DNA from 4 places in the Chitinimonas lacunae genome. Region 3 is predicted to be linked to each of the others. Evidence: predicted binding sites of a transcription regulator. Region 3 holds the regulator's gene; each other region holds the start of a gene.
What was found. Region 3 encodes FNR, which switches genes on or off when oxygen is low (the NO sensors DNR and NnrR bind a similar motif). Its sites were predicted from a motif close to TTGATNNNNATCAA; they were not measured.

Region 1: ACFOW7_RS03005 (OmpW/AlkL family protein) is a predicted target of FNR. The motif match lies at 1,788-1,801, and genes of this name have one in related genera.
Region 2: hemN (oxygen-independent coproporphyrinogen III oxidase) is a predicted target of FNR. The motif match lies at 3,091-3,104, and genes of this name have one in related genera.
Region 4: ACFOW7_RS15190 (universal stress protein) is a predicted target of FNR. The motif match lies at 3,954-3,967, and genes of this name have one in related genera.

The regions. Positions count from the first base shown of each region.
Region 1 is NZ_JBHSBU010000001.1:661,445-668,772, reverse strand. Features, by position in the region: gene ACFOW7_RS03010 (TIGR03862 family flavoprotein) at 1-983, shown strand, start outside; gene ACFOW7_RS03005 (OmpW/AlkL family protein) at 1,097-1,720, opposite strand; gene ACFOW7_RS03000 (SlyX family protein) at 2,220-2,432, opposite strand; gene ACFOW7_RS02995 (YaeQ family protein) at 2,443-2,988, opposite strand; gene ACFOW7_RS02990 (YgiQ family radical SAM protein) at 3,069-5,267, opposite strand; gene ACFOW7_RS02985 (methyl-accepting chemotaxis protein) at 5,581-7,328, opposite strand, start outside.
Region 2 is NZ_JBHSBU010000001.1:1,567,714-1,575,041, reverse strand. Features, by position in the region: partial or broken gene ACFOW7_RS06585 (DUF2330 domain-containing protein) at 1-1,072, shown strand, start outside; gene ACFOW7_RS06580 (zinc ribbon domain-containing protein YjdM) at 1,172-1,513, opposite strand; gene hemN (oxygen-independent coproporphyrinogen III oxidase) at 1,594-3,027, opposite strand; gene ACFOW7_RS06570 (hypothetical protein) at 3,192-4,028, shown strand; gene ACFOW7_RS06565 (NnrS family protein) at 4,156-5,361, opposite strand; gene ACFOW7_RS06560 (hemerythrin domain-containing protein) at 5,358-5,876, opposite strand; gene ACFOW7_RS06555 (GH3 family domain-containing protein) at 6,374-7,328, shown strand, end outside.
Region 3 is NZ_JBHSBU010000001.1:4,522,988-4,530,315, forward strand. Features, by position in the region: gene ACFOW7_RS19370 (DUF7931 domain-containing protein) at 1-322, opposite strand, end outside; gene ACFOW7_RS19375 (sulfite exporter TauE/SafE family protein) at 319-1,008, opposite strand; gene hemN (oxygen-independent coproporphyrinogen III oxidase) at 1,193-2,596, opposite strand; gene fnr (fumarate/nitrate reduction transcriptional regulator Fnr) at 2,683-3,453, shown strand; gene lolA (outer membrane lipoprotein chaperone LolA) at 3,519-4,142, shown strand; gene ACFOW7_RS19395 (replication-associated recombination protein A) at 4,169-5,476, shown strand; gene ACFOW7_RS19400 (FeoC-like transcriptional regulator) at 5,938-6,189, shown strand; gene ACFOW7_RS19405 (GNAT family N-acetyltransferase) at 6,245-6,772, shown strand; gene ACFOW7_RS19410 (endonuclease/exonuclease/phosphatase family protein) at 6,987-7,328, opposite strand, start outside.
Region 4 is NZ_JBHSBU010000001.1:3,537,032-3,544,359, reverse strand. Features, by position in the region: gene ACFOW7_RS15210 (hypothetical protein) at 1-81, shown strand, start outside; gene ACFOW7_RS15205 (LemA family protein) at 866-1,480, shown strand; gene ACFOW7_RS15200 (TPM domain-containing protein) at 1,477-2,319, shown strand; gene ACFOW7_RS15195 (TPM domain-containing protein) at 2,328-2,816, shown strand; gene ACFOW7_RS15190 (universal stress protein) at 3,054-3,893, opposite strand; gene ACFOW7_RS15185 (GNAT family N-acetyltransferase) at 4,111-4,563, opposite strand; gene ACFOW7_RS15180 (AraC family transcriptional regulator) at 4,762-5,637, opposite strand; gene ACFOW7_RS15175 (carboxymuconolactone decarboxylase family protein) at 5,815-6,351, shown strand; gene ACFOW7_RS15170 (peroxiredoxin family protein) at 6,511-7,044, shown strand.

The DNA.
Region 1 (7,328 bases), 3.9 Mb from region 3:
CGGAACAGTTGCGCTACTGGATACATGGCCTTGGCATCGACACCTTTGTCGGCAGCTCCGGCCGGGTCTTCCCGACCGATATGAAAGCTGCACCACTGCTGCGCGCCTGGCTGCACCGGCTGCGCGAGGCCGGGGTGCAATGCCATGTGCGTCAGCGCTGGCTGGGCTGGGACGAAGCCGGTCGGCTGCGCTTTGCCGGACCCGATGGCGAACACAGCCTTGAGGCCGATGCACTGATTCTCGCACTGGGCGGGGCCAGTTGGTCGCGGCTAGGTTCGGATGGCGCCTGGGTAGCGCTGTTGCGACCGCATGGGGTCGATATCGCCGAGCTTGAACCGGCCAACTGCGGCTTTGATATCGGCTGGAGCGAGCATTTCCGCGCACGCCATGCCGGCGCGCCGCTCAAGACCGTGGCGGTGGAATTCGCCGGCGAACGGCGCCGGGGTGAGTTCGTGGTGAGCGCCAGCGGGGTGGAAGGCAGCCTGATCTATGCCTTTTCAGCCCGACTGCGTAAAGCGATTACGCAACAAGGCAGCGCCACCTTGCTGCTTGACCTGCTGCCCGATCGCACAGCGGAAAAGGTTTACGCCGAGGTGAGCCACCCGCGCGGCTCGCGCTCGTGGTCCAGCCATCTGCAAAGCCGGCTTGGCCTCACCGGTGTCAAAGCCGGTCTCCTGCGCGAGTGCCTCGACAAGGAAGCCTTCAACGACTCCAAGCGTCTAGCTGCTGCCATCAAGGCGCTACCGCTAACCCTGCACGCACCACGACCGATCGATGAAGCGATCAGCAGCGCCGGAGGCGTCCGCTTCGAAGCGCTCGACAGCCACTTGATGCTGAAAACGATGCCCGGCGTATTCTGCGCCGGAGAAATGCTCGACTGGGAAGCGCCAACGGGCGGTTATCTGCTGACGGCCTGCTTTGCCAGCGGTCGCATGGCGGGGCTGGGCGCGCTCGACTGGTTGTCGCAGCGCGAGGAGAAGTAGCTGGCGGAAAGTGTTTGCACCGTTGGCGTGCAGGCCAGTTCCGACCTTTCCGGCCTTGCACGCCAGGCCATCATCCCATCTGCGCTATCTTGTCTGGACGGGATCGGGCTTTCTCAGAAACGCCAGCCAAGACCGACGCCCAACAACCACGGATCAACCCGGAATTCGCCAGCCTTGCGACCAAACGATTTCACATCGGTGCGAATCTGTACCTTTTTCAGATCGACGTTCAGCAGCAGATTCTTGTTGATCTGATAGTCAAAACCGGCCTGGGCGGCCAGGCCGAAGCTGTTTTTGTCCACGCTCGGTTGCAGCACTGCGGCAACGGCCGGGTGGAAATGGACGCTGGAGAAGCGGGTGTAGTTGACCCCGGCGCCGAGATAGGGCTTGAAGGCGCTGGCATTGGTGAAGTGATATTGGAGCATCAGCGTCGGCGGCAGATGCTTGAGCGAGCCGATTTCAACGCCATAGGAACGGACCTTGTGCTTTTGCGGATAGGTCAGCACCAGCTCGGCCGCCAGTTGCGGAGTAAAGAAATACGAAATATCGACTTCGGGAATCACCTTGTCGTTGATCGACAGACCAAGCCCGGTCGAATCTTTGTTAGCGCTGTCGAGGTTGACGGCACGCACGCGCACAAGCCACGGTTCATCGGCCTGGGCCACCAGCGGCAGCGCCGTCATGCCAAGCAGGGTCAGGGCCGTTGCGGCGCGTTTGAGCATCGTTGTCCTCATCATCTGATTTCCTTTATTGCCGAGGGAAAAATCCTCGGCGCTATTGAAGCTCATCCGTGAGAAACGGCTGTTGACCTGAGTCAAGGCAGGACTGCTTAGGCAGGATTGAGACGACTCCAATGCCGCTGCGTCAGGGGCGTGTACTGAGTTTTGTGTAAACGGACTTTTGGCAGGAAACAGCCGCCGAGTCTGGAGACACAACGAGCCCGAAGAAACACGACGTCCCTGAAGCCCTTCTGACCAGCCCATCACCTGCCCTTGCCTCAAATTCGACCTGGGTGCGGAAATTGGCCAGGGCATGACGCCGCGTTGCGACTGATGCGCGCGAAGAGGTGGAGGAGACGGCCGTTGTTGCTGAACGAAACAGCGATAAGGAGCCCGGCCGGGTGTGGTGGCAGAGGGGGAGGCCTGCAAAGAAACAAGTCATTTATTTTTCAAATATTGACTCATTAAGCATCAATCCTTGCAGATATTTTGCACATTATTTTAATATCTAGTGCACTTAGTAATGTGGCGGAATTTCCTGCTCAGGTGAACCGCGCCCGGCAGGTTCCAGCGTGCGGACATGCTGGTGCAGCGAACGCAACTCCGCCTGTAGGCGATCGATCTGCTGTTGCTGGAGCGCAATGACGCGGTTCAGCTCATCGACCAGGTTGTCCTGGAGGGCCAGGCGGATTTCCAACTCGGTCAGGCGCGACTCGAAATCGTTTTCCATCGGGTTGTTCCTATTGCGCCGCTTTCAGCACGGTCGCTTCGAGCAGCACCGTGGTCGTGCCATCTGACAGCCACATCTGCCCATCCTGGATCGTCACCTGCAACTGCATACTGCGCTGGTTGAGCGCAGCCAGCTCAGCCAGCGTTGCCGGGGCAATGCTGAAGATGCTCAGATTGTTGAGCCGGCTGAGTTTGCCTTGAATGCCGCTCCACCACACATCAGCGGCCCGACCACCATAGCTATAGAGCCGCACCTCGGGCGAGCGGCCGCAGGCTTGGCGCAGACGACGCTCGTCGGGCTCGCCCAGATCGATCCACAGCTCCACCTCATCGCCATAGTTCTTGCGCCATAAGGCCGGCTCATCATCGGCGCAGATATCGCGGGTAAAGCTCAGCCGCTCGTCGGCATTGAGGGCAAATACCGCCAACCGCAGCATCAGCCGCTCGATGGTTTCGGAAGGATGCTGGGCCAGCGTCAGACTATGGCTGGCGTAATAGCCTCGGTCCATATCGCTGATCGACAGTTCGGCTTTGTGAATCGTGGCTTTAAGCGCCATAGACGGGTCCGGGAAATTGAAAAGGGACAACGAAGCGGGCCACAGCCCGCCTCGACGAAAAAGGAAAAGTGTTTACGCACCTAGCGGCCGCGCGAGGACTTGCCGGTCTGCTTACCACGCCCCTGGCCGAGATTGGGCCGTTTGGGCGGCGCGCTGCGCGGCCGGTCGTGGCCACGTCCGCCTGCGCCCTGCTCACGCGGCGCGGAAACCAGCCGCTCACCGGGCTGCTGGGCCGGGATCAGATGCTGCGGGCCATTGCCGATCAGATCGGCCCGGCCCATCCGCAGCAGGGCTTCACGCAGCAAGGGCCAGTTGACCGGATCGTGATAGCGCAAGAACGCCTTGTGCAGCTTGCGCCGCTGTGCATCACGGATCACATCGACCTTTTCCGAGCTGCGGCCGAGTTTTTTGAGCGGATTGCGCCGGGTATGCCACATGGTGGTGGCCAGCGCCATCGGTGTCGGGGTAAACGCCTGCACCTGGTCTGGCTTGAAATTGTTTTCCTTCAGCCATAGCGCGAGGTTGAGCATGTCCTCGTCGGCCGTGCCCGGGTGGGCGGCGATAAAGTAAGGAATCAGATACTGCTGCTTGCCCGCCTGTTTGGAGAACCGCTCGAACAGCTCCTTGAAGCGCTCGAAAGCCCCGATGCCGGGCTTCATCATCTTCGACAGTGGTCCGTCCTCGGTATGCTCGGGGGCGATCTTGAGGTAGCCGCTGACATGGTGCGTCACCAGCTCCTTGATGTATTCGGGCGAGCGCACCGCGATGTCGTAGCGCAGGCCCGAACCGATGGTGATCTTCTTCACGCCCGGAATCGCCCGCGCCTTGCGGTAGAGTTGGACCAGCGGCGCATGGTCGGTATTGAGGTTTTCGCAGATACCCGGGTAAACACAGGACAGACGGCGACAGGCCGATTCGATCTTCGGGTCTTTGCAGGCCAGCCGGTACATATTGGCGGTCGGGCCGCCCAGATCGGTGATATGGCCGGTAAAGCCTTCGGTCTTGTCGCGGATCTCCTCGATCTCGCGCAGGATCGAGCCTTCCGAGCGGCTCTGGATGATGCGGCCTTCGTGTTCGGTGATCGAACAGAAGGTACAGCCGCCGAAGCAGCCGCGCATGATATTGATCGAGAACCGGATCATCTCCCAGGCCGGAATCCGGGCCCCCTGATAGGCCGGATGCGGATTGCGGGCGTAATGGAGCCCGTAGACGAAATCCATTTCCTCGGTCGACAGCGGAATCGGCGGCGGATTGAGCCAGACATCGCGCTCACCGTGGGTCTGCACCATGGCGCGGGCATTGCCGGGGTTCGATTCGAGGTGGAGCACGCGGCTGGCGTGGGCATAGAGCACCGGATCGAACGCCACCGCCTCATAGGAGGGAATCCGCACCACGGTCTTGCTGCGCTGGGCCAGCTTGGCAGCCAGCCGCTCGGCCTTGCTCACCAAGCGGATCGGCTGCGGCGCACCTGCTTCTGCCGCAGCGGTCTTGGGCTGCTCCGGCTCCATGGCATAGGGGTCGGGATGCGGATCGACCCGACCGGGCAGATCGACAGTGCTCGAATCCTCTTCCCGCCATTCGGCATCGGGCCGCCAGCCTTGTGGCGCCAGAAAGGCGGTGCCGCGCACATCGCGGATCTGATTGAGTTTTTCACCGGCAGCGGCGCGGTGGGCGATCTCGACCAGGGCACGTTCGGCATTGCCGAACAGCAGAATATCGGCCTTGGCATAGACCAGCGCCGATTGGCGCACCTTGTCGCTCCAGTAATCGTATTGGGCAATCCGGCGCAGACTGGCTTCGATGCCGCCGATCATGATCTGCACGCCGGGATAGGCTTCACGGCAGCGCTGCGAATAGATGGTGACCGCCCGATCAGGCCGCTTGCCTGCCGCACCATGCGGGGTATAGGCATCGTCCGAGCGTGGTTTGCGGTCGGCCGTGTAGCGGTTGATCATCGAGTCCATATTGCCGGCAGTGATGCCAAAGAACAGGCGCGGCCGGCCCAGGGCACGGAACGGTTCGGCCGATTGCCAGTCAGGCTGGCTGATGATGCCGACCCGGAAGCCTTGCGCTTCGAGCAGGCGGCCGATCAGGGCCATACCGAAACTCGGGTGGTCGATATAGGCGTCGCCTGTGACCAGGATGATGTCGCATTCTTCCCAACCCAGCTCATCCATCTCGGCCCGGCTCATCGGCAGGAAGGGGGCGGTACGGCCATGCGTTCCCCAGAAGGGTCGGTAACTCTGGATAGGCTTAGCAGCGGGCAGACTCACGGACATGGACGGCGCAATCGACGGGAAGGAATCGCGCATTTTCGCAGATTTGCCGGGCAACGTCAGGTAAATCTTTTGTTTTCAGTGAGATAGCGCCGCCAGTCGACAGCAAGCACTTGAAAATTCAAGAAGAAGACCAAGCGGCCTTTCCGCCGGGTCTGCCAGCGGACAGGCCGATCCCTATCGCTCACGGCAGGCCAGCTGTAAAGCCCGAACCGTCCTCATCAACATGAATAAGGGCTTTAGTGTCAGTATCCGGCATACATTTCCAGCGCAACCGTCCGACCCAACAATCGATTTCCCTAGCCAGGCCAGCACTTCAATAGACAAAACGCGCCGTCAACGCCGACAGTCGCTCGGACAATCCTGACAGATTGGCCGCTGCCAGCGCCACTTCGCGGGTGGCAATATCGTTTTCGTCGATCATCCGGGCAATACGCTCGACATTACGGGCAATCTCCTCGTTGGCGCTGCTCTGCTCCCGCACCGACACAGCGATCAACTGCGTGCCTTCACTCGACTTGACCACTGCGCCGGCTGCCCGCTCCAGCACTTCCACCAATTCCTGCATGGCCTCGCGGCCTTCGCGCAGCGACTGAAGACCCCGGTCCATGACTGTGCCGACGGTATGTGACTGGTTGGCGATGGCAGTGGTGACTTCGCCGATCTGGGTAGCCGAATGGCCGGATTTCTCGGCTAGCTTGCGCACTTCATCGGCCACCACGGCAAAGCCTCGACCCTGCTCGCCGGCCCGAGCGGCCTCGATCGCGGCATTGAGCGCCAGCAGATTGGTCTGCTCGGCAATCGCCTTGACCTCATTGGTAAACACGGCGATACGCGCGGTACTGTCGACAAATTCGCGTACCTTGTTGGCAATATCCTCGACATCGTGCTGCAACGCCGCCATGGCTTCATTGAGATGTCCCAGCCGTTCCTGACCCAGGCGGGTTTCGTTGAGTCCACGGGTCGACAGCTCGGCCACATCCTGGGTATTGCCAGCCACCACATCGATACTGGTCGCCACCTGCTCGACAGCAGCGGACGTGCTCGCAGACGCCTCTTTCTGCGCCAGCGAAGCAGTCGCAACATGCTCGGCGCTCAGAGCAAGCTGATTGGCGTCGCTGACCAGTTGCAAGGTGGAATCGCTGACGGTCTTGAGGGTATCGGAGAGTTTTTGTGCAGTCCGATCCATCGCCGCCAGCAGTTGTCCCGCCTCATCGCCACTGCGCGGCCGCACCGGATAATTGAATTCGCCATCAGCCAGATGTCCGGCCACCTTCACTGCCTCCGCCAGCGGCCGTTTGACCAGAATGCGGATCGAGAACCATAGCAAGAGGCTTAATAGGGCCAGCACCGCCACAGTCTCGCCGATCAGGAGGTAGAGCATCTGCCTGGCACCCGCCAGCAACTCGGCTTCGGGTGCCACGGCGACCAGACGCCAATTCCATGATTCGAGGCTGGTCCAGGCGGCTTGCATCGGGCCACGCTGGGCATCGATATAGCGAACCTCGCCCGTCGGGGATTCCACGATCCGGGCGATATAAGCCACACCTTCGCTATCGCGCACGTCGAGCTGATTCTGTCCTTCCAGGGTCGGGTGTACCACCAGCTTGCCGCGTTCCTTGCCCACATCGACCACAAACAGATGGCCGCTGTCGCCCAGCCGGATATTACGCAGCTTGTCACCGAGTGCTTTGAGGCCGGAGCTGAAATCGAGGCCGATAAACAGTACGCCGATGGTGCGACCACCGGCGTCCTTGATCGGCTGGTAGGTAGTCATATAGTTGCGGCCGAACAGTACGGCCTTGCCGGTGTAGGTTTCGCCACGTCCGAGCATGGCATAGGCCGGATGGTCATGCGCCAGCACCGTGCCGATGGCGCGATCGCCGTTTTCCTTCTTGACCGATGTGGAGACACGGATATAGTCCTCGCCCTTACGCACAAACAAGGTGGCCACGGCCCCGGTCACAGCGGTAAAGCGGTCGACGGCGGTAAAGTCCAGATTGGCGGTCTGGCCGCCCAGTTGCAGCAGGGGAGTATCGAAATCGCCGATCTTGACGGTATTGG
Region 2 (7,328 bases), 3.0 Mb from region 3:
CGCGTCTCTATGCCGATCAGTGATGGTTAGCGGAATCATGACAATATGGCAGCGGTTGAAACCGGTTCTTGGCTTGGGCATGGCGCTTGGGCTGTCCTGTACGACGGCACAGGCATGTGCCGTGGTGACGCCCGAGGGCAAGAAGGTGGTGGTGACGGGCGAAGATGCCTTGATCATCTGGGACGCCGCCAACCGCACCGAACACTTTATCCGCCGCGCCAACTTCCGCTCCGACACACCCGAGCTGGGCTTTCTGGTGCCCACACCGACCCGTCCACAACTCGCTCGGGCCGATAGCAGCTTATTCGACCAGCTCGAACAGTACATCCGCGAACATGAACAGACACTCGCCCCCGCCCCGGCTGCAGAGGCGGCTGCGCTTCCCGCCGATGCAGAACCTGTGACGGTGCTGGAAACCCGCAAGATCGGCAATTACGAAGCAGCCGTATTGGCCGCCAACGATGCCGCCGCGCTCAATGGCTAGCTTGGCCGCCATGGCTACCCGTCCCGCCCCGAATTGACCGAATGGCTACAGCGCTATACCCGCCAGGGTTGGATATTGACGGCATTTCGCTTTACTGGTGCCGGAGCCGGTCAGATCGATAGCGGGGCGATCAGGATGAGTTTTCGCACCGACAGGCCGTTCTATCCCTACCGCGAACCCAAGGGAGCAGCCCCAACCGCTGTGGAGACCGAGTCGCGCTATCTGAATGTCTACCTGCTTACCCAAGGCAGGATGCAGGCAAGTCTTGGCGAGCAGGGCAAGGCACCCGGCCATATACTTTTTGCCAAGGCGCTCGATGCTGACTTCAGCGAGCAACTGTTGCATAGCGCGCTGGGCGACGCGACCCCGGCGGCGAACTCCTGGTGGGTGACGCAATTCGCCGATTATTCCTTGGCCCGACCGGGTGATGACGAGCTGTATTTCCACCTGGCTGCCGAGCAGAGTCCGGTCGGAGTGGCGACGGATTCGGATGACTCGAAGTGGCTATTGGCCTGCGCGGTGGTGGCAGTGGTCCTGCTCGGAGTCTTGGGGCTCTCCCGATATGGCGCCAAAGATCAGTCAACCTGATGCAGGGGGAGCAGGAGAGGCAGTGGCGGGAAGGTGTCTGCCTGTTCCGAACCGCTAAGCGGAGAGTGGTTGACCACTCTCCACTGTTACAGCGAGCGCTCAGGCCTTGCGCAGATAACACGCCTTCAGCATGAAGTTGCCAGCCTCCATGCGGCAATCCACCTCGTGGTCGCCGCCTGAGACCAGACGGATGCTTTTGACTTTGCTGCCTTGCTTCAGGGTGATCGAGCTGCCCTTGACCTTCAAATCCTTGATAAGCACCACTGCATCGCCATCCTGTAGCACATTGCCGTTGGCGTCCTTGACGACCGTGGCTGCTTCATCCGAAGCGACATCGGCCTGCATCGGCCATTCGTGACCGCAATCGGCGCAGATATAAAGCTCGCCATCGGGATAGGTATGTTCCTGCGTACATTGCGGACAGGCGGGAAGGGTGGTCATGGTCGGTTCCGATGGCTCAATGGAAAAAGGCCGGCGAGTATAGCCGCCGGCCGGGGTGGGGGCCATGAGGCAGGACAGGCTCAGATGGTCTTGGAATAGCGCTGCATCGGCTGCCCCAGACGCAGATAGCGGTCGAACACCATGGCGATATTGCGCACCAGCAGTCGGCCGCGTGGCAGTACCTGGAGCCGTTGTCGATCGAGGGTCAACAGGCCGTCGGCGGCCAGCGTGGCCAGCTTGTCGCATTCCCAGGCGAAATAGTCCGTAAAGCGGATATCCCAACGCTGTTCGATTGCCGCCAGATCGAGCGTGAACGCACACATCAACTGCTGGATCAGACTGCGGCGCAACTCATCGTCACGGCTGAGGGTGATGCCGCGCAGCAGCGGCAACTGACCGGCGTCGAGCAGGGCGTAGTAGTCCTCGGTGCCGCGCACGTTCTGGCTGTAGCTGTTACCGACCTTGCCGATGCCCGAGACGCCAAGCGCCAGCAGGTCGATATCGTCATGGGTCGAATAGCCCTGGAAGTTGCGGTGCAGCGTGCCGGCGCGCTGGGCGATGGCGAGTTCGTCGTCGGGCAGGGCGAAGTGGTCCATCCCGATATAGACATAACCCGCCTCGCTCAGTCGGCTGATGGCGAGACTCAGGATATCGAGCTTCTGATCGAGCGAGGGCAGCTCGTCTTCGTTGATCTGACGCTGGGTTTTGAACAGATGCGGCAAATGGGCGTAGTTGTAGATCGACAGCCGGTCGGGCCGCGCGGCGACCACCTTGTCGAGGGTGGCGCCAAAGCCTGGCAGCGTCTGGCGCGGCAGGCCGTAGATCAGATCGATCGAGACCGAGCGAAAGCCATGCTGGCGTGCCGCGTCGATCACCCGCAGCGTTTCCTCTTCACTCTGGAGGCGATTGACCGCCTGCTGCACGGCCGGGTCGAAGTCCTGCACGCCCAGGCTCATCCGGTTAAAGCCCAATTTCCCCAGCAAGGCCACCGTGGCCGGTTCGACCTTGCGCGGGTCGATCTCGATCGAATATTCCCCTTGATCGTCAGCCGCGAAATCGAAATGGCGCCGCAGTGCGTCGACCAGCCGCGTCAGTTGGGCGTCCGACAGGAAGGTCGGCGTCCCGCCGCCGAAATGCATCTGCTCGACCCGCGCTGCCGGCGAGAACAGGGGGGCCTGCAGCGCGATCTCGCGTTCGAGATAGTCGAGATAGACCTCGGCATGGGCCTTGTTCTTGGTGATGATCTTGTTGCAGCCGCAGTAGTAGCAGATGGTGTTGCAGAAGGGGATATGCACATAAAGCGACAGCGGCCGCCGTTCCGGGCCGCTGAACCGTTCCGTGGCGAGCCTGCGGTAGTCGGCTTCACCAAACTGGTCATGGAAACGGTCGGCAGTCGGGTAGGAGGTATAGCGCGGGCCATTGCCGGCCAGGCGCTCGATCAGGGCCTTGTCGAAGCTCAGGGCTTGCACGTCGACGTTGTCTTGGTGGGAGGGAAGCGTGCAGGGGGCGTTCATGCTGGCCGCCATCGGAAGAAGAAACGATACCCGCCAGTATGCAAGTGCTGTCGGCTGGGTGCGTTGACATCGATCAACGTTTGCCGAGCGCCGGCTCAAGTGAGGCTATACTGCGGCTCGCTCGAATTTTCTGACTGAAAACTGACAGAGACGATTTGATGAAGATGAAATATCTATTAAGTGCCCTGTTGCTGGCGGCAAGTGTCCCGGTCCTCGCCGACTGCAAGCAGCCGGTTCCGCTATCCGGTCTGATCACGGTTTCTTCGTGCGATCCCGCCAAGTCCGCCTGCCTCCCGGCTGGCCAGGCGATTGTCGAGTATGCGGACAAGGTGGCAGGCAATGACGATCCGACCCAGTTGAATATGGCCTTGCATGCCAATCCCTGGCGCTTCTACGACGGCGATATGCGCATCCAGACCGTTGCCGAACTGGCCCGCAAGGTCAAGGAAGTGATCGAGAAAGAGAAGAAGGTCGAGCGTATCGCGCTGGTGGCTTCCTGGACCGGCGTGGCGCCGGCGCCAGGTCGTAAACCGCTGGCGCAGCAGTTGGCCGAAGTGGTCGGCTTGCCGGTGGGGGGATTGCAGGGCTTTCTGTGGCTGACCCGCGATGGCTCGATCCGTACCACCCAGCAGGCCGCTACCGCGCTCAACGGGAATGTCTATCGCATCGCTGAGGGCGAAGAGGTCATGGTGTCGCTCGCCACCGGCTGGGCGATCTCTCAGGAAGCCGAATTCCTCACCCAGAACAACGCGGAAGGACTGTTCCATGTGGGCGTCGGGGCGGACATCCTGCTGCTCTGTCCCGAGCGGGCTTTGCAAGCCTTCGAGGCTGCGGCCAGGCTGTCGCATCCGATCGCGGCCTACAATGCGGCGCTGATCCGTCTCGACCGCAAGCAGAAAGGCGACCGCGAAGCTGCCCAGGCGCTGCTCAAGCAGGCGGCGGCAGCAGGTGACAAGCCGGCTCAGGTGGCCTTGCAGAAGCTGAGATCGAAGCAGCGCTGAGCATTCAGCCTTGTCAAGCCCCGCCAGGGTCTGTTGCGTGGCGGGGCTTGGCTATGGATCGATAGGATGTTTATTTTTCAATGAGAACGGCTGTGTATCTTGCGAATGTTTTGCAGGATATTTTCTATTATTCCGGCTTCCCATCAGCCCTTGCCTGCCAGTAGATCGGCAATACCCGACAGGCCCAGGCAAACATCAGCAGTAGCCACAGACCCGAGGCCAGATGGAGCCAGAGCGCCGGCAGGGCAAACAGGGCAGCGGCGACACGCAGCAGCGCCGCACCATGGAGACCCAGATAGATGGCCCAGTAGCGCTGATCGGCTTCCAGTGTCCGACCGCTGTGGCCAAGGCTGACCCGGGTGACGAAGCCCACCAGCATGGTGCTGCAAAACCCCATGCCCAGTGCGTGGGCGGGGGCGGCGCCGACCTGGACGCCCAGGGCGGACAGTCCCTGCAACAGCAGTGCCGGAGCGAGCCAGGCGAACGACAGATGCAGCATGGCGAGCAGCCGGTTGCCAAAGCTGGCGAACAGCCCCCAGCGCCAGCTTGCATGGCCAAGGCTAGCCGCCAGCACAAAGGCCAGCGTCGCTTCGAGCAGCGGCCAACCGACCAGCCCGGCCGGCACCAGCGCGACACTCAGCAGCAGCCAGCCATCGAGCAGCCAGTAGGGCCGCCATGGGGTGATCTGTGGCAGGACCGATTGGGTGAAGAAGGGAATCATCCGGTGCGACACGATCAGGAATACCGGCAGCAGGAAGGCCCACAGGCTGACCTGACGCGATTGCCACCAGAGCATGCCTTCGCCTGACCTCACCCATAACAGCGCCAGCATCAGGGCAATCGCCCCGGCCGCCATGGCCCAGAACAGGCGCATGGCATGGCGCTTGTCCTCGACCTGACTGCGCTGGATGCACTGTAGCCAGCGCAGCGTGGCGATGCTCCAGCCGATCTGCATCAATAACAGACCCGCCGCCGGCCAGCTGCCGCCCTGGGTGAAACCAGCCAGCGCCAGCAGCAGGCCGGCCAGATAGCCCAGCGCAATCGGCGGATGGCCACCGACCGGGGGGACGCTGAGCCAGCGCGGTCCGGCCGTAAAGATGAATCCGAGCATGAACAGGGGGAAGACGCCCAAAGGCATCAGTACCGCATGGATCAGCATGGCCGGATAGGCGCTGTTCTGCGGCACACCGAGGCGCACGGCCCACCACAGGGCCAGGCTCAGCAGCGCCAGCACGCCTGCGCTGAAATAAAGCCGGTGCGGCACCCGCAACAGCCTTTGCAGCGAGGAAACGGGACGGTCGGATTGGGGTTGGTCGAAGACGGTCAGGCTCATGACTTCACCTCGCGGCGGGCTTGCATATTGCGGCCGATCCGGCCCAAGGTGGCCCGATCGAGTCGGGAAGCCGCGCCGTACAACTCGCGCTCCTCACGTTCGGCATGGGCGGGATAGCGATTGGCAAACGATTCGAGTTCGGCCGGCCGCACGGGTTGGCCATGCTGCGCGACCGTCTCCAGCCACGGACGGATGGCACGCCACAAATCGCCCAGTTGTTCGTGTTCGGCTTCAAGCTCGGCGATGGCGCGGTCGAGCTGCGGGTCACCCAGCTGGCGCAAGGCCGGAAACAGGTCTTCCTCTTCGTCGGCATGGTGCAGGCCGGCGGCGACATCGAAATAACGCAGGATATTTCTCGCTGCGACACTGGCTTCCTCATCGAGGCCGCGTTCGGCCAGGTGCCGGTCGAGCCGCAGACTCAGGGCGGCAAAGCGCCGAACCTTGTCGTGGCAGGCCATCAACAGCGCGATCGGGTCGTCAAAGCCTGGCGCGGCACTACTTCCTATCGTCAACATGGCCAGTCCGTATCGATCAAAGTGAACAGGCTCTTATTCTCTACCTATCCCGTTGGGCGCGAACTGATCGGCATCAAGGGAAAGACGGGCGGTTGCCGCCCAGGCCGCCGGTCAGCGTGTCGATAGCCGTCGGTCTGGTGCAGGAATACCGCGGCCAGTCTGTACTATGCTCACCTCAATCGCAGCCGGGCGAAGCCACCTGCCGCTTCACCCTCGCCGTCACAGGCTGCGCTGACACATAACATTCCCTTCTCAGCCGATTGGCAATCCTGATATCGATAAAGTCGCAGATGGTAGGCGTAATTAATAAAAAACTGCTTGTTTTGTGCAAGATATACCTATGAAAAATGGAGAAATTGTTGATTTATGACAATTTCTCCTGTCTCTCGCCCGGCATCGGACCGGGCGGTTCCAGCCTGAAGCGTCACCTGAGTAATTGGCCGAGAGTCGAGCCGGCCAGGGTTTCCAGCCGGAGTTTCTGAGCGAGGCGACAAACGATGAGCGAATGGCATGAACTCTATCTGCTGGGGCAGCGTCAGCTGATCGGCCGACCGGGCTGCCGCACGGCCCAGGCCGCCTGGCTGGCCGACTGTCTGCGCCGTAATGCGGCTTGCGAATATCTGCGCGGCCATGGGCTCGATGGCTCGGGCGCGCTGGCCAGTTTTCGCTCCAGGCTGCCGCTGGTCGATTACGACACGCTGCGACCCTGGATAGACCGGGTCACGGCCGGCGAAGCCGATGTGCTGTTTGCGGGGCGAGCGGTGGCTTGCGAATCGACCGGTGGCAGCGGGGGCGGCGCCAAGCTGATTCCCTACAGCGCCCATTCGCTGGCCGATTTTCGCCGGGCGCTGCTCGGTTGGCTGGCTGACGTGATCCGCAGCTACAACATCGGCACCGGCCACGCCTACTGGGCGATCAGCCCGGCCACCCGCTCCCTGCCTGAGCCGGCACCGCAGGTGCCCTATGGTCTGTCGGACGCCGACTATCTCGGCCCCGAAGCGCTGCCGCTGTTTGCCCGGCTGTCGGCGGTCGATCTGGCCGTGGCGGGTTGTCGTGAACTCGGTGCGTGGCAACTGGCCACCTTGCGCGATCTGCTGACCTGCCACGATCTGTCGCTGGTATCGGTATGGAGTCCCACCTTTTTTCTGTCGCTGCTCGAAGCGATTCCCGACCAGGCCGAGGCACTGCGCGAACTGCTCGGGCGCGGCGGGACGCTCGGGACACGCGAAGTCATGCCCGATCCGGCCGCGCTTGAGCGGCTGGACGAGTATCTGCGCAAGGACGACCCGGCCATCCTGTGGCCCGGTCTCAAACTGATCAGTTGCTGGGCCGACGGTGCGTCCCGGCCGTATTTCGCCCGTCTGCGCCGGCTGTTTCCTTCGGTCACGCTGCAACCCAAGGGGCTGCTGTCGACCGAGGCGGTGGTCAGCATTCCCGATTCATCGACCGGCC
Region 3 (7,328 bases):
CGGCCAGCAACCAGTTTTCCCGTTCGGTCTTGTGGCTGTCGTCGATCAGCCGGACTTCAAACGCATGGCCATACACCGCCAGGAGCGAAGCGAGCCGGGGACAGTGGCGATGAAAATAGTTGTCGTCATGCAACAGCAGGCGGACTCTGGCGAGCCGCGAACCGGCCAGCATCCGTTTCAGGGCATCGGCACTGGCGCGCTCGGCGGCGCCGGCGGCTGACAGATCGATATCGAACCAGTCGACGCGGCGGGCAGCCTGCTGTAGCGCGAACTGGATCTCGACGCGGTATTGCTCCAGGGTGTCGAAGGGACGGGTGGTCATCGTGCTTGGTTGCTGAGCCAGCGTAACAGTTCCCAAGCGGCCCAAACGAATAGCAGACCTCCCATGATCTGGCGCACCCGGCCATGCTGGCGCCAACGGCCCAGGCGCTCGGCCGCCAGTCCCATGGCCAGCAGATTGGGCAGGGTGCCCAGCCCGAAAGCCAGCATAGTGGCGGCACCGCGTTCCGCTGAACCCGCTGCGAGCGCGCCCAGTGCGGCGGTGTAGACCAGTCCGCAGGGCAGCCAGCCCCATAGTGCACCGGCAGCGAGTGCGCCACCTGGACCGCGAATCGGCAACAGCCGCTGTAGACGCGGTTGCAGATGACGCCATAAGCCGCCGCCCAGCCGCTCGATCCGGGTCAGCCATGCCGCCCAGCCACCGAGATACAGTCCCAGCGCCATCATCAGCAGCAAGGAGACCAGATACAGCCCATGCTGGACCCAGACTGCATAGGGCAGCCAGGCAATGACACCGGCCACGCCGCCCATCAAGGCACCGATCAGGCAGTAGCTGCCGATGCGGCCAAGCTGGGTGGTCAGCAACAAGGGCCAGCGCGGCCGGTCCGCCGGCAGTTGCAAGGCGATGGCAGCGCTCAAACCGCCGCACATGCCAAGGCAATGCACGCCGCCCATCAAACCGGCCAACCACCAGCCAGCCAGATTGGCTAGAAATGAGGAATCGAACATCGAGAGAGCTTAGCAAAGCCCCCCTGGGGCGTCATCCTACTGGGCTGGTCGGAGGAGACGGCGCGATGGTATCGGCTGAGGCCAGGCGGGAGGGAAGTGCTCAGGCCACCTCTGTCTGACAGAAGGGCGAGAAGCCTCTACATCGCTTTCATCTGTCGCAGTGGGGCGGTTGAGAACCAGGCCGCTAGATAATGCGCGAGAACCGCGCCATATCGCGTGCCTCGCTCAGATAGCGGTCAAAGGTCAAGGCGACTGCCCGTGCCAGCAGGCGGCCGCGCGGCGTGATAACGATGCCGTCGGTTTCCAGCTCGATCAGGCCATCGGTGGCGAGTTGTTCGAGCCGTGGCCATTCACGCGCGAAGTAGTGGCGGAAGTCGATCAGATAGGCGGTCTCGATCGGTTCAAATGCCAGTTCAGACTGGCATAGCAGCGCCTGGATCACCGCCCGCCGCACCAGATCGTCAGCATTGAGCGTCAGGCCACGGGCGATCGGCAGGTGGCCCCGGCGCAGGGTATCGTAATATTCGTTGAGTTCGCGCTGGTTCTGGCTGTAATGCGGGCCGATCTTGCTGATGGCCGAGACGCCCAGGCCGATCAGATCGCTGTCGGCATGGGTGGAATAGCCCTGGAAATTGCGCTGCAAGCGACCTTGGCGCAGCGCTACCGCCAGTTCATCGTCAGGCAGGGCGAAATGATCCATGCCAAGGTAGAGATAGCCGGCTTCGAGCAGGGTGCTGACCGCTTCCTGCAATAGTTCGAACCGCAGCGCCGGCGGCGGCAGCTCGGTCGGGTTGATCAGGCGTTGCGGCTTGAAGCGTTCGGGCAGATGGGCATAGTCGTACAGTGCAATCCGGTCGGGACGCCAGCGCCGCACCGTGGCCAGGGTGGTGGCAAAGCCCTTGGCACACTGGCGTGGCAGGCCGTAGATCAGGTCGATATTGATCGACAGAAAGCCAAAGCGCCGACCTGCCATGATCGCCGCTTCGGTCTGTTCGGCCGACTGCACCCGGTTGATGGCTTGCTGTACCGATTGGTCGAGGTCCTGCACGCCCAGGCTGATCCGGTTGAAGCCCAGCACGGCCAACTGGGCCAGGGTATCGGGCGCGAGTCCGCGCGGATCGATCTCGATCGAGCATTCACTATCGGGCTGACGGTTGAAATGGCGCTCCAGCATCTGCATCAGCCGCTTGAGCTGGTGCGGCGCAAAGAAATTGGGCGTGCCGCCACCCAGATGAAGCTGGTCTATCGTGCTGTGCTGGTCGAGCAGGTGGGCCTGCTGGGAGATTTCCAGCGCCAGATGGTCGAGATAGAGGTCGGCGCGCGAGTGGTCGGTGGTGACGACCTTGTTGCAGGCACAGAAGTAGCAGTCGCTCGAACAGAAGGGCAGATGGACATACAGACTGAGCGGTCTCACCCAACCGAGACGACGGCTGGCCAGAGCCTGGGCATAGCTGTCTGCATCGAAGGATTCATTGAGGCGATCAATGCTCGGGTAGGAACTGTAACGCGGCCCAGCCCCGCCATAGCGCCGAACCAGCTCGGCATCGAAGGCTACATCTTGCGGCAGAGGGAAAGCGGAGATGGCCATGGCGCGATACCGGGGTTAGGTTGTTCGTAGTGTAAATAGCGGGCAAAATTCCCACTTTGACCTCGATCAAGCGCAAGGGGCTACCGATGCCGTCGCAGCCAAGACCGGTACAGGAAATCAAAGAAGTCTTCGCCTTACCGCAGCTCAAGGCCGTGTGCTCCAATTGCAGTCTGCGTGAACTGTGTCTCCCGCTTGGCCTGACGGCCGAGGAAATGGACGCCCTCGACCGCACCATCCACCAACGTATTCCCGTCAAACGCGGCGCGACCCTATTTCGTGCCGGCGACTCGTTCCGCTCGATCTATGCGGTACGCACCGGTTTCTTCAAGACCTGTGTCAGCGCCGAAGACGGCCGTGAGCAGGTCACAGGCTTTCATATGTCAGGCGAGCTGATCGGGCTCGATGCGATCGGTGTCGAGCGTCACGGCTGCGATGCCGTGGCGCTGGAAGACTGCGAAGTCTGCGAGCTGCCGTTTGCCCGGCTCGAAAGCCTGGCTCGCGATATTCCCGCCCTGACCCGCCATTTCTATAAATTGATGAGCCGAGAAATCGTGCGCGACCAAGGCGTGATGCTGCTGCTTGGCAATATGCGGGCCGAGGAGCGCTTGGCGGTATTCCTGCTCAATCTGTCGCAGCGGCTTGCCGCGCGCGGCTTTTCCTCCACCGGTTTCCATCTGCGCATGACCCGCGAGGAGATCGGCAGCTATCTTGGCCTCAAGCTCGAAACGGTCAGCCGGGCTTTTTCCAAGTTCCAGGCAGACGGCTTGCTCAAGGTACAGAACAAGTATGTCGAACTGCTCGACCCGGTCGGACTCAAAAACCTGCTGGGCGGTTGCGCCAGCTTGCAAGGTCAATAATCTGCCAATTCCAAAAAGACAGATGCAAGACTTAGTCTTGCAATGTTTTTCTTGTGGAAAAAAACATGCAAAAAGTTGCTTTACGCGCCGCCCTATTGTTGCTGGCTGGTGCCGCAGCCCAGGCGGGCGGTCTGGCTCAGCTCAAGGTCTTTGTCGATACCACCCAGGCCTTCCAGGCCGAATTCAGCCAGACGGTGAGCCAACCGGGCGGCAAGAAGCCGCAGACGGCCAGCGGCGTGGTGGCGATCCAGCGGCCGGGCAAATTCAACTGGCGCTATCAGCAGCCCTACGACCAGCGGGTGGTGGGCGATGGCAAGAAGGTCTGGATCTACGACCCCGACCTCAACCAGGTCACGGTCAAGCGGCTCGATCAGGCACTCGGTTCGAGTCCGGCAGCGCTGCTGGCCGGCAGCAACGACCTCGAGCGTGCCTATCGCCTGAGCGAGCAGGCGGGCCGTGATGGGTTGGAATGGGTCGAAGCGAGTCCGCGTTCGCGCGACAACACCTTTGAAAAAGTGCGGATGGGCTTTCGCGATAACCAACTGGTGCAGATGGAGCTGAACGACAATTTCGGCCAGACCACCCGTATCCGCTTCGACAAGGTGGTGCGCAATCCCCGGCTCGATCCCACCCAGTTCAATTTCGCCCCGCCGCCCGACGCCGATGTGGTGTCGGCCGACCAGCAGTAGAGGAGCGGCGTTCGCGCCGGGCCGCCATGACTGCCGATCTGTTTTCGCATTCCCCCCGTGCACCGCTGGCCGAAGCGTTGCGGCCGACCCGGCTCGATGAGGTGATCGGCCAGCGCCATCTGCTCGGACCGGGCAAGCCTTTGCGGCTGGCGTTCGACGCGGGCCGGCCGCATTCGATGATCCTGTGGGGGCCACCTGGCGTGGGCAAGACCACGCTGGCCCGGCTGACTGCCAGCGCCTTTGGTTGCGAATTCATTGCCCTGTCGGCGGTGCTGTCGGGCGTCAAGGATATCCGGGCGGCGATGGAGCAGGCGGAGCTGCATCTGGCACAAGGTCGCCCGACCATTCTGTTTGTCGATGAAATCCACCGCTTCAACAAATCGCAGCAGGATGCGCTGTTGCCGTTTGTCGAATCGGGGCTGGTGACGTTCATCGGTGCGACCACCGAGAACCCGTCGTTCGAGGTCAATTCGGCACTGTTGTCGCGGGCCCAGGTCTATGTGCTGCGCGCGCTCGACGAGGCGGAACTGCGCGAGCTGTTTGCCCGGGCGCACAGACTGACACTGGCCCAGCTCGACTTCACGCCCGAGGCGGTGGATATGCTGGTCGCCTATGCCGATGGCGACGCCCGCCGTTTGCTGAATCTGCTTGAGCAGGTCGATACGGCGGCCGGCTCCTCGGGCCTGCGCCAGATCGATGCCGCCTTTCTGCGCGGCGCCCTGGCGCTCAATGCCCGACGCTTCGACAAGGGCGGTGATCAGTTCTACGACCAGATTTCGGCCTTGCATAAATCGGTACGCGGTTCACATCCGGACGCCGCGCTGTATTGGCTGTGCCGGATGCTCGACGGCGGCGCCGATGCCGCCTATCTCTCGCGTCGGATCGTGCGGATGGCCTGGGAGGATGTGGGGCTGGCCGACCCCAAGGCGCTCCAGATCGCCAACGATGCCGCCGCCACCTACGAGCGGCTGGGTTCGCCCGAAGGCGAATTGGCCCTGGCGCAGGCGGTGATCTATCTGGCCGTGGCGCCCAAGAGCAATGCGGGCTATCTGGCCTTCAAGGAGGCGATGGCCTTCGTGCGGCAGGACAAGTCGCGCGAGGTGCCCGTCCATCTGCGCAATGCGCCGACCAGGCTGATGAAGGAGCTTGGTTATGGCCGCGAATACCGTTATGCCCATGACGAACCCGAGGGCTATGTGGCTGGTGAAAATTACCTGCCGCAAGGCATGGCCGAGCCGACGTGGTATCGTCCGGTCGCGCGTGGCCTGGAGATCCGAATTGCCGAGAAGCTCGCCCATCTGCGTGAGCTTGATCAGGCTGCGGGTAAGCCCTAGTAGTATTTTCCCCAATCATTGGAAATAATCGCGCCGGTCTTCGCCGGGATCGGACGCTAAGTCTTGATTTGTTTTGAAAAAACAGTGTTTCCCCAGACGTGCCGGTTCGACCGGCTGCGGCGACCGTCGTCAGGCGGGATTTCCCCGCGTTCCTTCTCCGTTCCCCATCCGCGATGCCTGGGCAGCCGGGTCATCGGGAGAGGACGCATCCGTTGAATAAGCGGTAATCGGCAGGAAAAGGTGGTCTGGCGCACTGATGCGCCAGCCCGACCACAGGCTGTGGCGGCCATTGGCCCGGTTTCGGGCAACAGGCGGGTGGCATCGACCGGGACAGGTTCGAGCACTCGCTGTCTTTGCTATTGGTTTTTGATATGTCATTGCAACAATATTTTTTGCTGAACTTCGCTGGCGTAGCGAGTTCAACTACTGAATCGCGATAATTTCTACAGGAGTCGTGGAAGATGATACTGAACAAAGTCCGTAATACCCTGGAGCGCGAGCGTCGCTTGCCGCTGTCTGAAGTCGCCCGCTTGATTGGCACCACCATGGACGGCGCCTTGTTGCTGCTGCAACCGTGGATCGCCCGTGGTCGCGCCCGGCTGACCACCGCCAAATCGGCGCGTAGCCGTGGTTGCGGCACCTTGTGCGGCGATGTGCGCTGGGTTGAGTGGGAAGACGGCCAATGGCGCCCGGAGCAGCGCCCACCCGGTTGACCGAGGTGAGCGCCGAGGGCAGAGTGCCGGCATTACGCCATTCTTCCATCCTCTCTTGTCTGCCCTCGATCCCGACCGCTTCCTGCTTCGCACCGATCGTCTGCTGCTGCGTCGGATCGTATCCGACGATCTGCCGGCGCTATACCGGCTCTATTCCGATCCTGAGGTCATGGCGTTCGCCAGCGACCCGGTCTTCACCTCCCCTGGCCTGATGGCCTGTTTTCTTGCCAGCGTCGAGCGCGGTTACGCGAGCGGCGACTACTACGAATTTGCCGTGGTGTTGCCCGAGGTCGGGCCGATCGGCACCTGTTCCCTGCATAGTTTCTCAGCCGACCGGCGCGAGGCCGAGCTGGGGTATCTGCTGCGGCGCGATCTGTGGCGACGCGGCCTGATGTCGGAAGCGGTGGCGCGGCTGCTGCGCTGGGGCGCTCAGGCGCTTGCTCTGCAAGCGGTCGGGGCCGAAGTCGATGCAGGCAACGAAGCCTCGTGCCGTTTGCTGCAGCGATTGGGATTTGTCGAACAGCCCGACCGGACAGGCTGCTACCGCTTGGTGCTGGCCGAACCTGCCCGCTCTGATCGGTGAAGTCTGCATTTGCGGGAATGGTGATGTTCCGTGGTGTTCGGACAGCTGGCGCATTTCCCGCCAATTCGGAGTCAGCGTGTCCGGCCCTCAAAGCGCAGGCGCCTGGCACTTCATCAGGCTTGGCGGCGATTCCGATCTAAATGGAAATGCGCTAGCGGACACATCGACACGATGTGTCCGTTTTTCATGGGTCGGACGCCCCGGCTAGGTCGGCTCAGCGCTGTCTGAACTCGATATCGTCAATCGCCAGATCCGAGCCATCGCCGCTCAATTGCGCCAGGCGTAGGGTAATTTCACCTTGTCTTGCCGCACTTAACCCTGTTTCCACCATGACCGTGCCATCGGTAGGCACCGTGGCGGTTCCCGAGGCCAGGGTCGTGCCCGACGCATCGAGCACCCACCAGCCCACGCTATGGCCGCCAGCCCAATATTGGTAGTCGAGCAGGCGAAAGCGCTCCAGTACCACACTGGTGCCGGCGTCGGGTGTCAGCACGAAATCGTGGTAGCTGCCGGAACCGCCGCTTTGCAACTGGGCCACTCCGCCTGCCCAGTTGCT
Region 4 (7,328 bases), 990 kb from region 3:
TGCGATGCCACCAAAGGCGTCACCTTCTTCAATGTGGACTACCTCAGCGACGGCACCTGGCGGGTCGAACCCGTGATGTAAGCCGCAGCAACGCTCCAGGATGAGGTTTTGACAGAGCCGCGACACGGACCTTGGACAATCCGTCCAGGCCACGGCAAGCGGCTCCTTTTTGCGTTGTAGCGCCTCTGACGCCCAATGGCGCCCCCGCCCGTCGGCCATCTGCGGGACGCGCAGCCTAACTGTAAATGCAGCCAGGTCCAACTATCAGGAAATGGTCGACCGAGACAGCGTCGTTGAGGAACCGGTGAACGCTAGAAAGAAGAGGAAGAACCCAGCTAGATGGGCAAAGTGGCCAGGTAGCTCAGCCGTCGAATGGGACGAGGAAAACTCGCAATACTGATGCTGTGTCCTATTAGAGGCACACGATGTAGCGGATCGGGCTGTTTGAATAACTCAGGCAGTTCTATAAGAGGATCGGAAATGTTTATATGGATGCCGATGTCTGTAGGGAACTTGGGGAGATCACTATGTCTTCATTTTATTCCACGACACCGATTCTGGAGAATCCATCACTGCCGAATATAATCAAGCCATATTATCTGGCACTCGACAAAGGGAAGATTTCACAAAGAAAAACTTGCAGAAAGGACCTACAAGCATTACCGGGCCATGCCCTCTGATAATTTTTTAATGCAATCTGCCTAAAAAGATTCTTTTTTATCCCAATCTGCTAGTAATGAAATGAACCGGAACCATCCCATCGCTCCCACGCGCACAGCGTTTGCTGACGTGGACTTGACTGTTGTCAACAGGCCCCGTTCTGGGAGCCTGTCGCGTCGATCCCATCCATTGCTGGAGAACTGTCATGCGTCGTCTATGGATCATCCTGCTGGCCAGCCTGACGCTTACCCTGTCCGGCTGCGGTTACAACACCATGCAAAGCCAGGACGAACAGATCAACGCCAGTTGGAGCGAAGTGCTGAACCAGTACCAGCGTCGCGCCGATCTGGTGCCCAATCTGGTCTCCACCGTCAAAGGCTATGCGGCCCACGAACGCGAAGTGCTGGAGCAGGTGACGACTGCCCGCGCCCAGGTCGGCAATCTGCGCCTGACGCCGGAACTGCTCAACGACCCCCAAGCGTTCGAGCGCTTCCAGACAGCGCAGAGCCAGTTGTCGAGCGCACTGTCGCGCTTGCTGGTGGTCAGCGAGAACTACCCGCAGCTCAAGGCCGATACCGGTTTCCGTGATCTCCAGGCCCAGCTCGAAGGCACCGAGAACCGGATTGCCGTGGCGCGCAACCGCTATATCCAGTCGGTCCAGGCCTACAACACCACGGTCCGCAGCTTTCCCACCAATCTGACGGCCAAGATGTTCGGCTTCAGCACCAAACCCAATTTCACTGTCGATGAAAAAGCCGTCAGCACGCCGCCCAAGGTCGATTTCGGCAGCGCGCCAAAGCCGCCGGGAGTGGCGCAATGAACGAGCGGCTGGCCTTCTGGCCATGGTTGGCGGCCTTGCTGCTCAGCCTGACCGTGCTGTGTCAGGCGGCCGTCCCGGTGCCACCGCTTACCGCCCGTATCACCGATCAGACCGCCACCTTAAGCGCAGCACAACGCGAGACGCTCGACAGCAAGCTCGCAGCCTTCGAAGCGCGCAAGGGCAGCCAGATCGCCGTGCTGCTGGTCCCGAGCACCGGGGAGGAATCGATCGAGCAATACGGCATCCGGGTGGCCGAGCAATGGAAACTCGGCCGCGACCAAATCGATGACGGCGCCTTGCTGCTGATCGCCAAAAACGACCGCGCCTTACGGATCGAAGTCGGCTATGGGCTCGAAGGTGCCCTGACCGATGCCACCAGCAAGCGGATCATCAGCGACCTCATCACCCCCCACTTCCAACGCGGCGACTTCTACGGTGGGATCGAGGCGGGCATCGACGCGATGATCAAGGTCATCGACGGCGAAGCACTGCCTCCATCAAAGCGGCAGGCGTCTGGTCGAGAACGCGAAAGCGGCGGATTGGACCGGCTGCTGCCGCTGTTGATGATCGCTGTGGTGGCCGGGGCGGTACTGCGCTCGCTATTGGGCCGTCTGCCGGCGGCACTGCTGAGTGCAGGCGGAGCCGGGGCGCTAGTCTGGTTTGGCGCGGGGGCGCCATTTTTGGCCGTCGGGGCGGGATTGGTAGTGTTTTTTCTGACGCTGCTCGGGCTCGGTAGCGCTATCGGCTTTATGGGCTGGCACAGCGGCGGCGGTGGTGGAGGCGGTTTTCACGGTGGTGGCGGCGATTTCGGCGGCGGTGGTGCCTCGGGAAGATGGTGACAATGGCCATGACGCGCGTATTCAAACATCTCTGTACCGGCTGGGTGCAACGACGCCGGACCTTCCCGCCAAAGGTGCTCGCCGCCATCGAGGAGAGCGTGGCCCGCAGCGAACGCAGCCATGGCGGCCAGATCTGCGTGGCGATCGAGGATTGCCTGTCGCCTTGGCAACTGATACGCGGCTTGTCGGCCCGACAGCGGGCGGTCGAGGTGTTTTCCCAACTGCGGGTATGGGATACGGCCGGCAACAACGGGGTCCTGCTCTATCTGCTGCTGGCCGATCATGCCGTCGAAATCGTGGCCGACCGGGCAGTCGTGGCCGAGGTCGGCACCACGGCGCTCGATGCCGTCTGCCATGAGCTGGAGGCGGCATTCCGTCGTGGAGACTACCGGAACGGCATCCTCCACAGCATCGAACAGATCGGCCGATTACTGGGCGACCATTTCCCGCCGCAGCCGGGTGCCAATGAAGTGGCGGATAAACCGGTGTTGCTTTGAATAGTGGGGAGAAGAAAAGGAAAATTTCAGGAAGACTATCTGCAATATCCATGGCCGCAAATAGATAAAAAGTATCTATTTACGCCTCCGTCCGCAATACTTTCCAAAATTTCCCACACTCGGCTGCCCTGGGCCGGATGCCCAAGGCATCCAGCTCCAGCGGCTTATTGCCATTCGTCTTCAGCGCGGCGAGACATTGGTCGCAAAGCGGTGTCAGGCACCATGGTTGACTACCACTTAATGCGATACCAGCAAGGGCAGCGTCATATGGCGCAGCACAGTACGGCTGGCGCCGCCGAGAATCTGCTCGCGCATGCGCGAATGACCGTATAGCCCCATCACGATCAGGTCGTCCTCGGCGATATTGGCCACATCCAGAAGCACTTCCCCAGCATCGCGACCAGAGGATTTCTGCGTTCTGACCTCTACCTTGGCGCCATGGCGGGCGAGATACAGCGCAATATCGGCGCCCGGTTGCTGGCCGTGGTCATCGCCGCTGTTTTCCGGGTCGGCCGTCAGCACCGTGGTCCGCTCGGCGCCCTGCAACAGTGGCAGCGCATCGGTAATCGCCCGGGTGGCTTCGTTGCTGGTATTCCAGCCCACCAGTATCCGACGGCCGATACGCGAAAATTCGCCCCGGTAGGGCACGATCAAGGCCGGCCGGCAACTGGCACACACCACGTCTTCAGGAAAACTGGCGGGCAGGCCGTCGATCTGGATATCCGGGTTGGCCTGCCCCAGCACTACCAGATCGTGATAACGGGCGTGCTGACAGGTGGTATGGATGGGCATCCCGACATGCTCACGCCATTCAAGCCGCTGAGGATCGAAACCGGCCGTCTCACGCTCGAAGGTCTCGCGAGCCGCCTTGGCCGCGCGACGCCGCTCCGCCAGCAGCACCTCGTACAAGCTCGCCTGGCTCACATCAGCCACCGGATCGGAAAACGTCGGCGCCAACGCCACGAATAGCCCGGTAATACGAGCATCAAACCGCTCTGCCAGCTCCACCGCCAAGCGCAGCCGGACGGCGGAACGTGGATCGCTATCGACATGAACAAGCAAACTCTTGTAGTGCATGGTCGCCTCCTCAGCTCTTGGAAATAGAAAAGGTTTATACGCGCAGACAGCCAGCGCTTATTGACCTCGATCAAGTCCGGCCCGGCTTTTCAAGACTGCACAGAAAAACGGTAAATGCTTGCGCTAGCACAAGGTGCTGGCACAAAGCGGCGGAGTACGGTCGGATATTGCCTTTATCCCTTCAGGAGTCCGGCCATGTCTCCGACCCTGCCCAAACCTAGCGTGCCCGCTCCATGGCCGCTTCAGCCTTATGTTTCACCATCGTGTATTTCACTACCCCAGGCGAAAAACCCTCCAGGGTCAGCACCACTTCATAGCCCAGCGAACGGTAGAGCGAGGGGACTTGGAAGCTGAAGGTTTCCAGATAAAAGGTGGTACAGCCACGCGCCTCAGCCCTTTGCTCGAACGCCTGCACCAGCCGCGCACCGATGCCCTGGCGCCGCAGGGCCGGATCGACCCATAACTGCAACAGCTCGCAGCAACGCCCCCAGGTCCGCCCGACCGCCCCGCCCAATACCGTGCCATCCGAGCTGCGGGCAAAGCTCGACAAGGACTGGACCTCATGGAGCGGCGCCGCCTTGTCGTTCGACACTCCCAGCCCTTCATCCACGATCTTGCCGGCCTCGGCAGGCACTTCGTCGTGGACCGACCAGACGATTTCCGAATTCATCCTTACCTCCTCTTATTGGTTTCTGCTTCGATAGGGCATCCGACTCCCGTTCCACCCAGAGTCCATCAGCCGCCAAGCCGCATCACACGCTATTGAGTGTCCCCCCTGGATCTAGCTCTCCAGGCCATATTGAATGACAGAACTCGACTTGCCCCACGTTATGGACTTTGGCAGTCAGGACACCATTTGCAACGAAATTCATCGGCACTGTTCGCCTTCTACACTGCGCAGCCAATCGCGTGGCGACAGGCCGGTCCGGGCAGCAAAGACCCGGGATAGGGCGGAAGGGGTGGCATAGCCCAATTCGTCCGCCAACAGCTTGACCGGTCGACCTTCGCGCAAACCGTTCTGCGCCAAGGCAACTCGCCAGTCCGCCAGATAGGCTGCCGGCCCCTGCCCTACCTGCGCTTTGAAGGCGATGGCGAAGGCGGTACGCGACATGCCGGCGCAGCGCGCCATCCGGTCGAGCGTCCACGATTCGCCAGGCGATTCGTGGATGGCAGTGAGCGCCCGCGCCAGTTTCGGGTCGGACAGACCGGCAATCAGACCAGGCTTCAACCCAGCCGTCTCGCCATGATCGAGCAGCCAGCGCAGCAGTTGGATCAGCACCACCTCAAACAGCCGGTCTGCCAGCAGACGCTGGCCACAGCGAACCCGGTCGGTCTCGGCAAACAGCAGCATCAGTGCCGGTTCCAGTCCTTCGACGGCATCGAGCGGCAGGGCCAGCAGTGGCGGCAGGGCGCTGGCGAGCGGATTGGCCGCCCCGCCTTCGAACTCGACCGCTGCACAGGTGAAATCCGGCCCTTCGCGCGGTGGATTATGGAAGTAATGACTCAGTGGCAAGGGGTAGAACAGCAAGCTGGGCTGATCGATATGCAGCCGCTCGGGCACGCCGGGGTGTGGCGGGTGACTGACCGTCAGCTCACCACGGCGCAGAACATGGAGATAACCGTGACCGGTCGCCGCATCGAAATGCTGGACGCCACACAGCATCCCGTTATGAAACAGCCTGGCCCGCACACGCAGGCGTTCGAGCAGGCCCGATAGACGGTCAAGTGCAGGAACAAGGGTCATCTGAACGATTAGGTATCAATTCTGTACTGAATGAACCCAATCGTACCGAAGCACGCGGCACACTGCCAAGCATTCGGATCAGCGGTCGATCAGGCCACATCGCTTCGAGAGGCGGTCGCAGATCGCGCCCTGATGTCCGTCTTCTTCCCGTTCGACCTTCACAGAAAGGAATGCCCCATGTCCCGCGTCAACACCAACCCCAGCATCGTTCCAGCCGCCAGCCAAGTGATTCTGGAACAGATTCAGCGTACCCTCGGCACACTTCCCAATATGTTCAAGGCCGTCGCCAACTCGCCCGCCGCCCTGCAAAGCATGTGGGGCGCATTCGGTGCCCTCGGTGGCGGCACGCTGGGCGCCCGCCTGGGCGAGCAGATCGCCGTGGCCATCGCCAACCGTAACCGCTGTGATTACTGTCTGGCTGCCCACACCGTTCTCGGCCAGAAAGCCGGCGCCAGTGCCGAGGACATGGCAGCCGCCCAGACCGGCCGCTCCACCGACCCGAAAACCGCCGCAGCGCTGACCTTTGCCCTCAAGGTCGTCAGCGATCGTGCCCAGATCAGCGAAGCCGATATTGCCGCCCTGCGGGCCGTCGGTTTCGGCGATGAGCAGATCGTCGAAATCATGGCCCATGTGGCGCTCAACCTCTTCACCAACTACGTCAATGTTGCATTCGACGTCCCGGTGGATTTCCCGCGCGTCGCCCTGACGGCCTGATGCCGATTCGCTTTCCCTACGGCGTCCAGACCCGTTTCCAAGGGAACAGCAGCCATGACCCGTCATACGGTTTACGGGTCTGACGCCGTCTCCAAAGCCAATAGGGATTGGCCCACCTTATCGCGGCGGCGACCCCGCCGCCTTTTGCAGGAGCAGATCATGTCTTTAGCCCCTGAACTTGCTGTAAGCGAATGGCTCAACACCGACGCGCCGTTGCGGCTGGCCGAGCTGCGTGGCCGGGTGGTGGTGATCCATGCTTTCCAGATGCTCTGCCCCGGTTGCGTCGCCTATGGTATTCCGCAGGCCGAACGGATCGCCCAGACCTTTGCCGGCCAGGAGGTGGTGGTGCTGGGCCTTCATACCGTATTCGAGCACCACGCCGCGATGAATCCGGCTACGCTGCGTGCCTTCGTGCACGAGTACCGTCTGACCATCCCCATCGGTATCGACCAACCGTCACCCGACCGCACCACCCCGCTCACCATGGCGGCCCTGCGGCTGCGCGGTACGCCCAGCCTGGTGCTGATCGACCGTCAGGGGCATATCCGGCAGCAATTCTTCGGTCGGGTGGAGGATATGCACCTCGGGGCTTCGATTGCCCTGTTGCTGGCAGAAGCGGGCCTGCCAGACGCAGTGGAGACGAATGGTCCGGCCGCCGGGACTTGTGATGCAGAGGCTTGTGCTTTGGCTTAGCAGGATTGCTTGGACAGGATGATCCAACAGCCGGCAGCGATGGCCTCGTTGCTGGCTCGTCCTTGATGACTGGTTGGTGGGAGGGGAGATTTTCAGCAGGAAATCTGTAAGATCAGTCACTTCCTAATTTTTGTTATTTTTTAATAAACCGAGAACTGTTCTTGCGAATAAATTTCCTAATTCTTTACTTTTATTCCATCCGCGAGATAACGGCAGATATTGCGGCTTGGATCAGGCCACAAACCGTCGTTCCGGTCGCCGCAGTCACAATCGCTCAGGCGAGC